One region of the Sphingomonas sp. genome, then DNA from elsewhere that is predicted to be linked to it. Evidence: predicted binding sites of a transcription regulator. Region 1 holds the regulator's gene; the other holds the start of a gene.
What was found. The regulator LexA, encoded in region 1, represses DNA repair genes until DNA is damaged. The targets are predictions, from matches to a motif close to GTTCCNCNCTTGTTCT.
Positions count from the first base shown of each region.

Region 2: the regulator LexA is predicted to act here: its motif matches at 2,114-2,129, upstream of KF730_RS09325 (DNA recombination protein RmuC).

Region 1 covers NZ_JAHBZI010000001.1:1,984,127-1,990,863, forward strand. Annotated here, with positions in the region: gene glp (gephyrin-like molybdotransferase Glp) at 1-571, shown strand, start outside; gene lexA (transcriptional repressor LexA) at 629-1,312, shown strand; gene KF730_RS10015 (EF-hand domain-containing protein) at 1,341-1,979, opposite strand; gene bla (subclass B3 metallo-beta-lactamase) at 2,040-2,882, opposite strand; gene KF730_RS10025 (ComEC/Rec2 family competence protein) at 2,815-5,013, opposite strand; gene gltX (glutamate--tRNA ligase) at 5,075-6,481, shown strand; gene KF730_RS10035 (citrate synthase) at 6,517-6,737, shown strand, end outside.
Region 2 covers NZ_JAHBZI010000001.1:1,844,811-1,851,547, reverse strand. Annotated here, with positions in the region: gene fmt (methionyl-tRNA formyltransferase) at 1-792, opposite strand, end outside; gene recR (recombination mediator RecR) at 846-1,442, shown strand; gene def (peptide deformylase) at 1,474-2,001, shown strand; gene KF730_RS09325 (DNA recombination protein RmuC) at 2,141-3,424, shown strand; gene KF730_RS09320 (AAA family ATPase) at 3,428-4,177, shown strand; gene KF730_RS09315 (tetratricopeptide repeat protein) at 4,257-4,958, shown strand; gene KF730_RS09310 (META domain-containing protein) at 4,977-5,693, opposite strand; gene KF730_RS09305 (RNA methyltransferase) at 5,950-6,737, opposite strand, start outside.

The sequences.
Region 1 (6,737 bases):
CACGGCGCAACTCGCCGATCTGCCGGTCGAGATCATCGATCTCGGCATTCTGTCCGATGATCTGGATGCCCTCACCGCCGCCTTCCGCGCGGTCGATGCCGATCTCCTCGTCACCAGCGGCGGCGCCTCGGTCGGCGATCACGATCTCGTCCGCCCCGCGCTCGAAGCCGCCGGCGGCTCGATCGACTTCTGGCGGATCGCCCTGCGCCCCGGCAAGCCGATGCTGGCCGGCCGCCTCGGGCGTGCGTTCGTCCTCGGCCTGCCCGGCAATCCGGTCTCGGCCTTCATCACCACCATGCTGTTCGTCCGCCCGCTCGTCGCGCGCCTCGCGGGCGCCGCCGATCCGCTGCCGCGGACCCGCATCGTCCCGCTCGGCGAAGCGCTCGCCGCCAACGAGGCCCGCACCGATTATCTACGCGCCGAAATCCGCGATGGCCGCGCTTTCGCCTCGACGATCCAGGATTCGTCGATGCTGCGGACCCTCGCCCGCGCCGACTGCCTGATCCTCCGTCCGCCGCATGCCCCGGCCGCCAAAATCGGCGACTCGGCGGAAATCCTACAGATCGCTTGACAGCGCCGCGGAACATTGCATAAACGTTCCTCGTCTGTTCCAGACGGGAGAATTTGGATGCTCACGCGCAAGCAGCACGAGCTGATCTGCTTCATTGCCGACCGCCTCAACGACACCGGCGTGTCGCCCTCGTTCGAGGAGATGAAGGAGGCGCTCGATCTCAAATCCAAGTCGGGCGTGCACCGGCTGATCTCGGCATTGGAGGAGCGCGAATTCATCCGCCGCCTCCCCAACCGCGCCCGCGCGCTTGAAGTGTTGAAGGTGCCGGAGCGCGGTGCTGCGCCAAAGTCCGCGGCAGCTTCGCCAACCTCCGCATCAACGACTATTTCGTCCTCGGCGCCCTTGCCCGCGCCCGCCAACGACGTCATCGAAATCCCCCTCCACGGCCGCATCGCCGCCGGCACCCCGATCGAGGCGCTGGAGGGCGCGTCGATGCTCCCGGTGCCCGCCGCCCTGCTTGGCTCGGGGGAGCACTATGCCCTTGAAGTTGCCGGAGATTCCATGGTCGAGGCCGGCATTCTCGATGGCGATTACGCGCTTATCCGCCGCACCGAAACCGCGCGCGATGGTGAGATCGTCGTCGCCCTGATCGACGATGCTGAAGCGACGCTGAAGTATTTCCGCAAGGAGGGCGCGATGATCCGCCTCGACCCCGCCAACCGCGACTATAACCCCCAGCGCTACCGCCCCGATCAGGTGCGCGTGCAGGGAAAGCTCGCCGGGCTGCTGCGGCGTTATTGAGATTGCGGGCAGCGGGCGTCCGCTGCCCTTAGTCGATAAATTCGGTGAAGCTGACCCGGCGGTCGCCGTTGCTGTCGAGATCGTGGAAAGTCGCCCGGTCGGGCGGCGTTCCGATGAACGTCATCCGCAGCGGCGCGGCATATTCCCCGGCATCGAGCAAACCGTCACCGTCCTCGTCCAACGCATCGAACCCGCGCCGCAAGGACGCGATGGCGTGCGCCGCGAACTCCTTCCGCGTCACCAGCCCGTCGCCGTCACGGTCGAGTACCGCAAAAGCGGGCACCTCGCGGCAGATCGCGAAGGAACGCGGACCGTTGCCCAGCCAGCCGCGCTTGAGCGGCAGCGCTAGCGCGACCGGACAACGCGTTTCCCCGCCCGGGACCTCGGCCTGGGTCACCACGCCATCGCCATTGCGGTCCAGTTCGTCGAAACCCGCGCCATAATCGGGCCGCGCGGCGACCGGGCTCATCACTACCGCCAATGCGAGCAAGGCGATAACCGCCAGCGGCCCCGCTATACCGTGCCGCGCTCGGCCATGCCCCTCGACAAATCGCCGGATCGCGTCGCTCATCGTCACGCCATCGGCCCGGCAGCGCTCGGCGAAAGCCGTTTTCGCCGCGAACGGCAGCCGCACTTCGATCGTCTCGCTCTTCTTGGAACTGGTCATGCCCGCAATCAGCCACGCCTCGCGCCGCGCGCAAAGCAAAACCTTGTCCGGACAGGATTATCAGCGCTTCTGCGCCGCCAGCTCCTTCTCGAATCCGGCCTCCGCCGCCTTCGCCCGCCGCCGCAGCTCACCCGGATCGACAAAGGCGTTTTTATCCCCCGCCACCAGCCGTTTGCGCTTCGCTTCCATGTCGAAGCCGGTCGGGTGAAAGTTCAGGAACACATCCGCCTTGATCGCCTTCAACTTGGCGAAGGTCGCACGGAAATCGCTGACCGCCGCGTCATACCCCTTGCCCTTCACCAGCGGCTGATCGGCCACGGTGATGCTGCATGCGAAGATTATGTCGTGCCCACCCGCCCGCATCGTCCAGCTCGTGCAGCCCTTGGTGTGCCCCGGCGTCAGATGCGTGGTCAGCGTCGTCCCGCCCAGCGTGATCGCCTCGCCATCGCTGAGCAGCGCATCGACCCGCACCTTGGGGAACGGGCCGAGATCGGACCGATAATCGACGCTTCCCGCCTCCAGCGCCGGCATGTCTGCCGCGCTCGCCAGCAGCCGCGCGCCGGTCAGCCGCTTTAGCTCGGCCAGCCCGCCGCTATGATCCCAATGCGCGTGGTTGATCAGCAGGATCTTCACGTCGTCGAGCCTGAAGCCGAGCCTGGCGATGTTCGCCACGATCTGCGGAACGCTCTCCTCCATCGCGCCGTCGATCAGGATATGCCCCTCGGGCGTCGTGATCAGATAGGCCGCGATGCCGGCGGTGCCGACATAATGGACGTTCCCCGCGATCGTGAACGGCGTCACCGGCGCGTTCCATTCCCTGCGGACCTGAACCCAGTCAGTGTCCTGCGCGGCGACCGGCGCCGCCAGCCCCGCGAGCAGCGCCGCCGCGATTGCGCGTTTCATTATCGCTCTCCCTTTGTCCTGCAAATGGCGGCTGGACGGTCGGCGGGTCAATCCACGGATGCGACGAGCCGCGCCGCACGGTCGTCAGGCGCCCGCTGGCGAAAGCGATCGCCACACCGCCGGTCCGTGCCAGCCCCGGCCGATCAAGCTTCAGCCAGCGCGGCGCGCAGTCCGGCGGCAGCCGCCGTTCGCTGACGATCACGTCGGACCAGACGCAAAGCCGCATCATCTCGCGCCACGGCACCAGATAATTGCTCCGCGTCGCCGTCACGCGCCAGCGTCGCGCGCCCGCGCGGTGCTCGACCACGCACAGATCGGGGCTGCAACGGGCATCGGGCGCGTCATCGAGCGCGGCAAGTTCGTCGTCCTCCCCGCCATTCTCGCCGAGCATCGAGCGCGTGTAATCGCCCGCCCGATCGCGCAACAACGCCATCCGGCCATCCGCCATCCGGATCGCCAGATGCCGTCCGTCGCCGGTCACCAGCAGATCGGGGGCCGGCGTCAGCAGCGCCCAGACCGCTCCTGCAAGCAACGGCACGCCTCCGGCCCAGCGCGCCCGCGTCCGCCACAAGGCGATCCACAACCCGCCCGCGATCATCAGCGCAAACGCCCCGTCGGGCATCGCCGGCAACGACGCCACCGCGCCCGGCGCTGAGGACGCCGCATGCGCCAGCCATAACAGCAGTTCGAGCGACTTGGCGGTCAGCCACCATGCCGGCGCGCCTAGCCCGGCCAGATCGAGGAACAGCGCCAGCGCCTCGAGCGGCATCGTCACGAACGTCGTCAGCGGGATCGCGATGATATTAGCCAGCGCGCCGTAAATCCCCTGCTTGTGGAAATGGTACATGCCGATCGGCATCAGCGCGAGCTCGACGGCGACGCCAGTGAGCAACAACGAGCCCAGCGACCGCCCAAGCCGCTTCGCCCCGCCTTCCTCACGCCGCGAGAACCAGCCGCGCACCCTTGGACTTTCGTGCAGGGCGACGATCACCGTCACCGCCGCGAAACTCAGCTGAAAGCTCGGCCCGGCCAGTGCCTCCGGCCATAATAGCAGCACGATCAGCGCTCCCGCCGCGACCAGCCGCAGCGTCAGCGCCTCGCGCCCGACGCTCAGCGCCAACAGCACCAGCAGCGAGGCGACGCATGAGCGGACGGTCGGTACGTCCGCCCCGGTCAGCAGCGTATAGCCGATCGCCGCCACCGCCCCCGCGCCCGCCGCGATCAACGGCAGCCGCCAGCGCAGCGCCAGCGTCGGACTCAGCGACAGCAACCGCAGCACCAGCAGCATCGCCGCGGCCGTCACCGCAGTGACATGCAGCCCGCTCACCGACAGCAGATGCGCCAGTCCCGAACGCTGCATCGCTTCCGAATCCTCGTCGGTGATCGCGCCACGGTCGCCGGTCGCCAGCGCGCTGGCGATCCCACCCGCGCTTCCGGCGATGTTGCTCTGGATATGCGCCGAAAGCCGCGCCCGCAGGTCCGCCCCCACCGCCTCGCCCGGCTTCACCACCGTGACCGGCGCGAAACCCCTGCCCGTCGCTCCGAGCTGCGAAAACCACGCGACCCGCGCGAAATCATACGCGCCGGGCACCGAAGGCGGCGGTGGCGGCATCAACCGCGCCCGCAGCCGCAGCATAGCACCTCGCGACAACCCGCCAGGCACATCGCGCTCCGCGAGATTGATCCGCACCCGCGGCGGCAGATCCGCGCGCGCCAGAGCGAGCGTCACCCGCACCATCTCTCGCGCCGGCAGACGCTCGATCCGCTCGACGCGCCCCTCCAGCGACACCACCGCCGGCCGTGCCAGCACCGGCGCCGCGACACTGTCCGCCCGCCACCACACCAGCGCGCATCCGACGGCCGCGGCGAGCCCCGCCACCGCGACCACACGCGCCGTCCTGCCGTTGCCCGAAGCCGCGATCCCCGCCAGCGCGACCGCCCCGGCTCCGGCAATGAACCCTATCCACCGCCCCGCATCGGACAGCACGAACCACGCCGCCATACCGGCGCCCAGCATCACCGGCAGCCACAGCACCAGTTGCTCGCGCTCGGTCTCCAGCCAGCGCTCCAGCCCGTCGCACCACTGGCGCAGCCGCCGCCCCACCCCAATTTGTAGGGAGCCAAACCCCATGCTAGGGGCGCGATCACCGGCTGGAATGGCCATCGATTTACAAGTCTGGGAGCACGCGCGCGTGAGCGCAAACGAAGATACCGCCACGCCGGTCGTAACCCGCTTTGCCCCGTCGCCGACGGGCTTTCTCCACATCGGCGGCGCCCGCACCGCCTTGTTCAACCTGCTCTTCGCGCGCCATCACGGCGGCAAGTTCCTGCTGCGCATCGAAGATACCGATCGCGCCCGCTCGACCCAGCCAGCGATCGACGCGATCCTCGACGGGATGCGCTGGCTCGGTCTCGATTGGGACGGCGACGTCACCTATCAGTTCGCCCGCGCCGATCGCCACGCCGCGGTCGCGCACGAGATGGTCGAGAAGGGCGCGGCCTATCGCTGCTACCTCACCCAGGACGAACTCGCGGCGATGCGCGCGGAGGCCGAAGCTTCCAAGAAGCCGCTGCGAATCCGCTCGCCCTGGCGCGACAAGACCAATGACAGCGACGCGCCGTTCGTGGTCCGCCTCAAGGCGCCGACCGAAGGCGCGACGACCATCCATGATCTCGTCCAGGGCGAGGTCACGGTCCAGAACAGCGAGATCGACGACCTCGTCCTGCTCCGCTCAGACGGCACGCCGACCTATATGCTCGCGGTGGTGGTCGACGATCACGACATGGGCGTCACCCACGTCATCCGCGGCGACGATCATCTCAACAACGCTTTCCGTCAATTGCCGATATATCGCGCAATGGGCTGGCCCGAGCCGCGTTACGCGCACATTCCGCTGATCCACGGCAGCGACGGCGCCAAGCTCTCCAAGCGTCACGGCGCCCTCGGCGTCGATGCCTATCGCGACGAGATGGGACTGCTTCCCGAAGCGGTCTCCAACTATCTGCTCCGTCTCGGCTGGGGGCATGGCGATGACGAGATCATCAGCCGCGATCAGGCGATCGAATGGTTCGATCTCGGCGGGGTCGGAAAATCACCAAGCCGGTTCGACCAAAAGAAGCTGGAGAACCTCAACGGTCATTATATCCGCCAGACCGACGATGCCGCCCTTGCCGATCTGGTCGCCACCCGCCTGCCTTTCGAACTCAGCGAATCGCAGCGCGACCTTCTGCGCCGCAGCATGGGCGCACTGAAGCCGCGCGCGGCCAATCTCCTTGAGTTAGCCGATGGCGCCGGCTTTTTGTTTCGCACTCGCCCACTGGAAATGGACGCCGACGCATCGGCTCTGCTAGAGGGTGATGCGCGGGCGCGCCTGACCCGGTTGCACGCCGCGCTTGACGGCGTCGCGGACTGGGATACGGAAGCGCTCGAAGCGGCGGTACGCGCCGTTGCGGACGATGCGGGTCTCAAGCTCGGCGCTGCCGCGCAGCCATTGCGCGCGGCGCTCACCGGGCGAAAGACCTCGCCGGGCATCTTCGACGTTCTGGCGCTGCTGGGACGCGAGGAAAGCCTGGGCCGCATCGCCGACCAGATGAACTGAGCCGGCCCAAGCCGGAAAGAATAAGGACGACGAATATGAGCGACACCGCCAAGCTGCAGGTTCCGGGGAAGGAAGTCGAATACCCGATCCTCTCGGGCAGCACCGGTCCCGACGTCGTCGATATCCGCAAGCTCTACGCCAATACCGGCATGTTCACCTATGATCCGGGCTTTACCTCGACGGCGTCGTGCGAATCGGGCCTGACCTATATCGATGGTGACGAAGGCGTGCTGCTCCATCGCGGCTATCCGATCGG
Region 2 (6,737 bases), 140 kb from region 1:
GCACGCGATCGCGAGCCGGTCGTCGATCACGGTTCCGGGAAATGCTTCCCCGTCGATCACTTCGGCTTCGAGAACGCGGAAGCGCTCACCCGCAAGTTCGAAGAATGCGCCGGGCGCGGGGTTGAAGGCACGGACCTGCCGTTCGACATCGATCGCCGGCCGCTGGAAATCGAGCTGTGTCTCGGCCTTGTCGATCTTGGCCGCATAGGTGATCCCGGCATCGGGTTGCGGTGCGGGGGGATAGGCTGCCGGATCGGCGAGGACTTTCACCATCAGTTGCGCACCGACGGAGGAAAGGGCGTCGCCCAACTGCCCGGCCGTCTGGGAGCCGATGGGGGTCCGCCATTCGGCGAGCACCGGCCCGGTATCGAGCCCGGCCTCCATCTGCATGATGCCGACGCCGGTTTCCGCATCGCCGGCCAGGATCGCGCGCTGGATCGGTGCCGCGCCGCGCCAGCGCGGCAGCAGCGAGCCATGGACGTTGAGGCAGCCGAGCCGCGGAGCCGCCAGCACCGGCCCGGGCAGGATCAGGCCATAGGCGGCCACCACCGCGACATCGGCGCCCCACGCGGCAAATTCCGCCTGCGCCTCGTCATTGCGAAGCGACACCGGCGTCCGCACCGCGATCCCTAGCGCCTCCGCCCGCGCCTGTACCGGCGACGGCGCGATCTTGCCGCGGTTGCCCCGCCGCGGCGGCTGGCTGTACGCCGCCACGACGTCATGCCCGGCCGCGACCAGCGCCTCCAGCACCGGCACGGCAAATTCGGGCGTTCCCATGAAGACGATCCGCATCGTTTCTCCCAAGCGCTTGGCAGAGGCGGGCGCAAGCCCCTATGTCATGCCGCATGGCCTCCCACGAGATCGAAGCGCTCACCCAAGCCCTGTCGCGGCTGCCCGGTCTCGGCCCGCGTTCGGCCCGCCGCGCGGTGCTGCATCTGCTCAAGAAGCGCGAGACCGCGCTCGATCCGCTGCTCGCCGCCCTGGGCGCGGTCAGCCAGAAGCTCGCCACCTGCGGCATCTGCGGCAATGTCGATACCACCAATCCCTGCGCGATCTGCGCCGATCCGCGCCGCGACGCCCGCGCGCTCTGCGTGGTCGAGGAAGTCGCCGATCTCTGGGCATTGGATCGCTCGCGGCTGTTCCCCGGCAAGTTCCACGTCCTTGGCGGGCGCCTGTCCGCGCTCGAAGGCGTCCGTCCCGAGGATCTCCGCATCGACAGCCTGGTCGCGCGCATCTCCGCCGGCGGGGTCGACGAAGTCGTTCTTGCCATGAATGCCACGCTCGAGGGCCAGACCACCGCGCACTACGTCGCCGAGCGGCTGGAAACCTACCCCGTCCGCATCACCCAGCTCGCCCACGGCCTGCCGGTCGGCGGCGAGCTCGATTATCTCGACGAGGGCACGCTGGCCCAGGCGCTGAGAGCGAGAAGGCCGGTTGCTTGACGCTCTTTGGGCGCGCACCTAAATCGCACCCATGGCCATCCTACCCATCGTCGAAGTTCCGGATCCGCGTCTCCGCCTGATCTCCACGCCCGTGGAGACGGTCGACGACGAACTCCGCGCACTGATCGACGATATGTTCGACACGATGTACGACGCCCCCGGCATCGGCCTTGCCGCGATCCAGGTCGGCGTGCCCAAGCGCGTCGTCGTCATGGATTTGCAGGAGCAGGAGGACGAAGAGGGCAAGCCGATCCGCGAGCCACGCGTCTTCATCAATCCCGAAATCCTCGATCCCGCCGAAGAGCAGTCGGTCTATACCGAAGGCTGCCTGTCGGTCCCCGAGCAGTTCGCCGATGTCGAACGTCCCGCGCGTTGCCGCGTGAAATGGCTGGACGAGAAGGGCGCGGCGCATGACGAGACGTTCGAGGGCCTGCTCGCCACCTGCATCCAGCATGAGATGGATCATCTCGAAGGCATCGTTTTCATCGATCACCTGTCGCGGCTGAAGCGCGACATGATCATGAAGAAGCTGACCAAGGCGCGTAAGGCCGCGGCTTAGGCTTTGCCGTGCTCCTGCGAAAGCAGGAGTCCAGGGTAATGGAGCGAACGGTTTGCGCCCCTAGGCTCCTGCTTTCGCAGGAGCACTTGCTTCCTCGTACTTGCACTTCTAGGTTCGCCTTCTGTTCCAGGAGGCCGAATTGGATCTGCTCGTTCTCGCCATCGCGGTCGCCGGCCTCGTCATCGCCTTCACGGTGGGGCTGTTCCTCGGCGGACGCCCCGCCGCGCAGATGCGCCGCGAGCGCGACGCCCGCGAGGCCGATTTCAAGGCATCCGCCGCCGATCTCGCCCGCGCCCAGATCGAGCTGGCGACGCTCAAGGCCGAGACCACCGGTCTCGAATCGCGTTTCGCCGAGCTCGCCGGCCGCATCCTCGGCGAGACCCAGAAGAATTTCCTCGACCGCGCCGATCAGCGTTTCGCCCAGGCGGGCGAAAGCAACGAGGCGCGGATGAAGGCGCTGCTCGCGCCGGTGCAGGAGACCCTCAAGCGCTATGAGGAGGGCCTGACCAATGTCGAGAAGGAGCGCGTCGGCAGCTATCAGGCGCTGCGCGAGGCGGTGCAATTGCTCCATGCCGGCCACACCCAGGTCCGCGACGAGACCGCCAAGCTGGTCAATGCGCTGCGCGCCAGCCCAAAGGCGCGCGGGCGCTGGGGCGAGCAGAGTCTCAAGAACGTCCTCGAACAGGCCGGCCTCTCGCAGCATGCCGATTTCCAGACCGAAGTCTCGGTCAACACCGATGACGGCCGCCTGCGCCCCGACGTGATCGTGCGCCTGCCGGGCGGGCGCAAGCTGGTGATCGACGCCAAATGCTCATTGAACGCCTTTCTCGATGCCAGCGAAGCGCATGATGAGAACAGCCGCGCCGCGCACCTCCAGCAACATGCCGCCGCGATCCGCCGCCACGCCGAGCAGCTCGGCTCGAAGAATTACTGGGCGCAGTTCGGCGACGCGGCCGATTATGTGATCCTGTACATCCCCGGCGAGCATTTCCTTACCGCCGCATTGGAGCAGGACGACGGCCTGTGGGAATGGGCGTTCGAGCGCCGCGTGCTGCTCGCCACCCCGACCAACCTCGTCGCCATCGCCCGCACCGTCGCCAGCGTCTGGCGGCAGGAGCGCCTTGCCGAGGAAGCCGCCGAGATCGCCCGGCTCGGCAAGGAACTGCATTCGCGCCTCGCCACCATGGGCGCGCATATCGCCCGGGTTGGCCGCAATCTCGAACAAGCCAGCGGCGCCTATAATGCGATGGTCGGCAGCCTAGAGAGCCAGGTGATGACCCAGGCCAAGCGCTTCGAGGCGCTGGAAGTGTCGAGCGGCGCCAAGGAGATCGAACCGCTGCCGATGGTCGAGACCGCGATCCGGCCGCTCACCAAGATGGCCGCATTGTCCGCGAGCGAAGCGGTTGAGGAAGCCGCGGAATAGGTCATGCGCCGCCCGCGACACACCAGTCTGCCACCGCCCTATCTGAAGCGCGTCTGGCTCGATCCGGAGTTGCCGCTGAACCGCACGGTCTATCCGTTCTGCCTGCCGTTGTTCCGCAGCGAATTCGACCTGCATTTCGACAACCCGATCACGATCATCGCCGGCGAAAACGGCGTCGGCAAATCCACCTTGCTCGAAGGCATTGCCGTAATGGCCGGGTTCGACGAGTCCGGCGGCGGCCCGGGCTATCGCGCCGTCGATAATTCGCGCGCCAGCGAGGTAAGCGGTGCCTCTTTTGGCCGCTTCCTCAAGGCGAGCTGGCTGCCGAGGATCGGCCAGGGCTGGTTTTTCCGCGCCGAAAGCTTCTTCTCGGTCGCGCGCTATCTCGACGAAGCCGGGTCGGCATCGGCCGACTATCTGTCGCATTCGCACGGCGAGGGTTTCCTGCGCTTCTTCGAGGAGCGCTGCACCCGGCCCGGCATCTTCCTGTTCGACGAGCCCGAATCCGCGCTCTCGCCGACCCGGCAGTTCGATTTCCTGAAGGTGCTGCGGACCATGCAGCGCGAAGGGCGGAGTCAGGCGATCGTGGTCACGCATTCCCCGATCCTGATGGCGTTGCCCGGCGCGCGGCTGCTGAGAATGGGGAAATATGGGCTCGAACCTGCCGAGCTTGAGGACACCGATCATTTCCGGATGATTCGCCAGTTCGCGCTCGATCCGCACGGCCTTGTCGCGGATATGCTCGAGGATTGATCGGGCTGTCGCCGTCGAACCTATTGAGGAAGCCGCGGATTAGGTTAAGCATCCCGATGGGCACGAAGGGGAGATGATGATGCGGTACGCGATTGCTTTTCTGCTGGGCGCGGCGGCCGCGTTTCCCGCGCAGGCGCAGGACGCCGCGGCGGCCAAGACCAAGGCGGATCCGCGAGACGCCAAGGTCCTCGAAGCCATCGCCGCGCTCAAGGCGTCGGATGCCAAGGGCGCGCTCGCCATCGTCGATCCGGTTATCGCCTCGTATGAGCGTGATTATCCCGCCTCGGGGCGGACCGTCGTCTGCGCGAGCGACACCAGCCAGATGCTGATGGGGCTGGCCGGCAGCGCCGCCGCCAGGAAGGACGTCGTCGCGCTGAATGGCAGCTGGTGCTACGCGCTCTGGGCCAAGGGCTATGCGCTGGTCGAGCTGGGCCGCCTCGAGGAGGCCGTGGCGCCGCTCACGCGTGCCACTATCATGATGCCGACCAATGCCCAGTTCCTGACCGAGCTTGGCTATGTCCACCAGACGCTCAAGCACTGGAAGGAATCGAACGCCGCTTATTACGCGGCGATCGAAGCCGCGAAGCGCAACAAGGACGAGGCGTCACGCAATCTCTCGTTGCGGCACGCGTGGTTCGGGATCGGCTATAACGATATCGAGCTCGGCAATTTCGATGACGCCGAAAAGCACATGAACGAGGCGCTGAAAGCCGCCCCCGACGATCAGAAGGTCAAGGAGGAGCTCGAATATATCCGTCAGCGGAAGGGCAAGCGCAGCTAGGCTTGCCCTTCGCCTCGATCAGCGCCGGCCGCTGCGCTCAAGCGACAGCGAAGTGCCGCGCCGCGTGGACAGCACGATCTTGCCCGAATGGTTGCTCGACACGGTCAGCCGCTCGCCCAGGATCTGCAGCACCTGCATCTCCTGCCGGTTCGCCAGCGGACTGGCGCATGCCATCTTGGTGCTGGCGAGCGGCCCGGCGGTCAGGCGGCCGCGGGCGAGCTCGAAAACGCCGGTGAAGCGGTTGCAGCTGGCATTGCCGCTGATCCGGGTGCCATTGAAAACCACGGTGGGCGCGGTGCCGTAGACCGGGCGGCGGCCGTTGATCATCGCGATTCGCCAATTGCCTTCGATCAGCGAAATTCCGGGGCCGGGGCCGGGGCCGGGGCGAGGGGCGGGGGCCATGGTGCCGCCGCCGCAGCCGTCGTAACGGCGGCCATCGACGGTGACGGTCACCGTATCGCGATAGATGCGGTCGCTCATCCCGTCGCTGCACTGCTTGTGGACGGTGTTCACGCCGATCCGCCGTGTCTGCCAGATCTCGCCGGCGAAACCGTGGATCACTTTCGGCGTCGCCACGGACACGGGGCGCTGGCCCGGCGCTTCGAAGGTCATCGTCTGTGCGCCGATCGTCAGCGACCAGAATGGCTCGGTGCCGCTGGCGCGATAGGCTTCCTGCGCCAGCGCGGGCGTGGCGGCGGAACCCAGCATCAGGGCGGCGGCAATCAGCGTCTTCATCGTGTCATCTCCTTGAAGCCTCGCAATCGGCTACCGCCGCTGAACGCACGGTGGCCGCTTTGTTTCGCTGCCGTTCAGAGATTTGGCCGCGGCGGGGAAGGGATACGCGACGAGAATGCGATGGTGGTAATGTAGGATTTCATCTGCCAGCGTCGCGCCTGCTCTTTGAAACCGTCGATTCGCCCGCACGTTTCGCCCGCAACAATCATGCGCCGGCAGGAAACGAAATTGCCGAACGACCGTGAAAAGCGTGAAGCTAGGCGCGCCGGCGCTGGTTGAGCACCTCATAGGCCATCACCGCCGTCGCCACCGCCGCGTTGAGCGAGTCAGCCTTGCCGAGCATCGGGATCTTGACCGTCACGTCACATGCCTTGGCCATGAAATCGGGCATGCCCTGCGCTTCATTGCCGGTCAGCAGGAAGGTCGGCGCTTCGTATCGCGCCGCCTGGTAATCGAGATCGGTGTCGAGGCTGAGCCCGACCAGCTGGCCCGGTCCCTTGCGCAGCCAGGTCGCGAACTCGGCCCAGGGCGCGCGCGCCACCGGCACCGTGAACAGCGCGCCCATGCTCGCCCGCACCGCTTCGACCGAGAAGGGATCGACGCACTCGTCGACCAGGATCAGCCCACCCGCGCCGATCGCGTCGGCGGTGCGCAGGATCGTCCCGAGATTGCCGGGGTCACGCAGCCGTTCGGCGACCAGCCAGATCGGCGCGCTGGCGCGGTCGAGATCGTCCAGCTTCGCCTCGAACTCGGCGAACACCCCGACCACCGCGCCCGGGTTATCCTTGCCGGAGAGCTTGGAAAGAATGTCGGCATTGGTCTCGATCGCCCAGCCGGTCTTGTTTTCCACCGCGTCGACCAGCGCCAGCACCAGCGGGTGGTTGGCGCTTTCCCTGGTGTAGAACAGATATTGCGGCAACCGCCCGGCCTCGCGCGCCTCGGTCAGGATGCGCAAGCCCTCGGCGAGGAACAGCCCTTCCTCACGGCGATGCTTCTTGTCGCGCAAATTGCGGACGCGCTTGATGAGCGGGTTGGAAAAGGCGG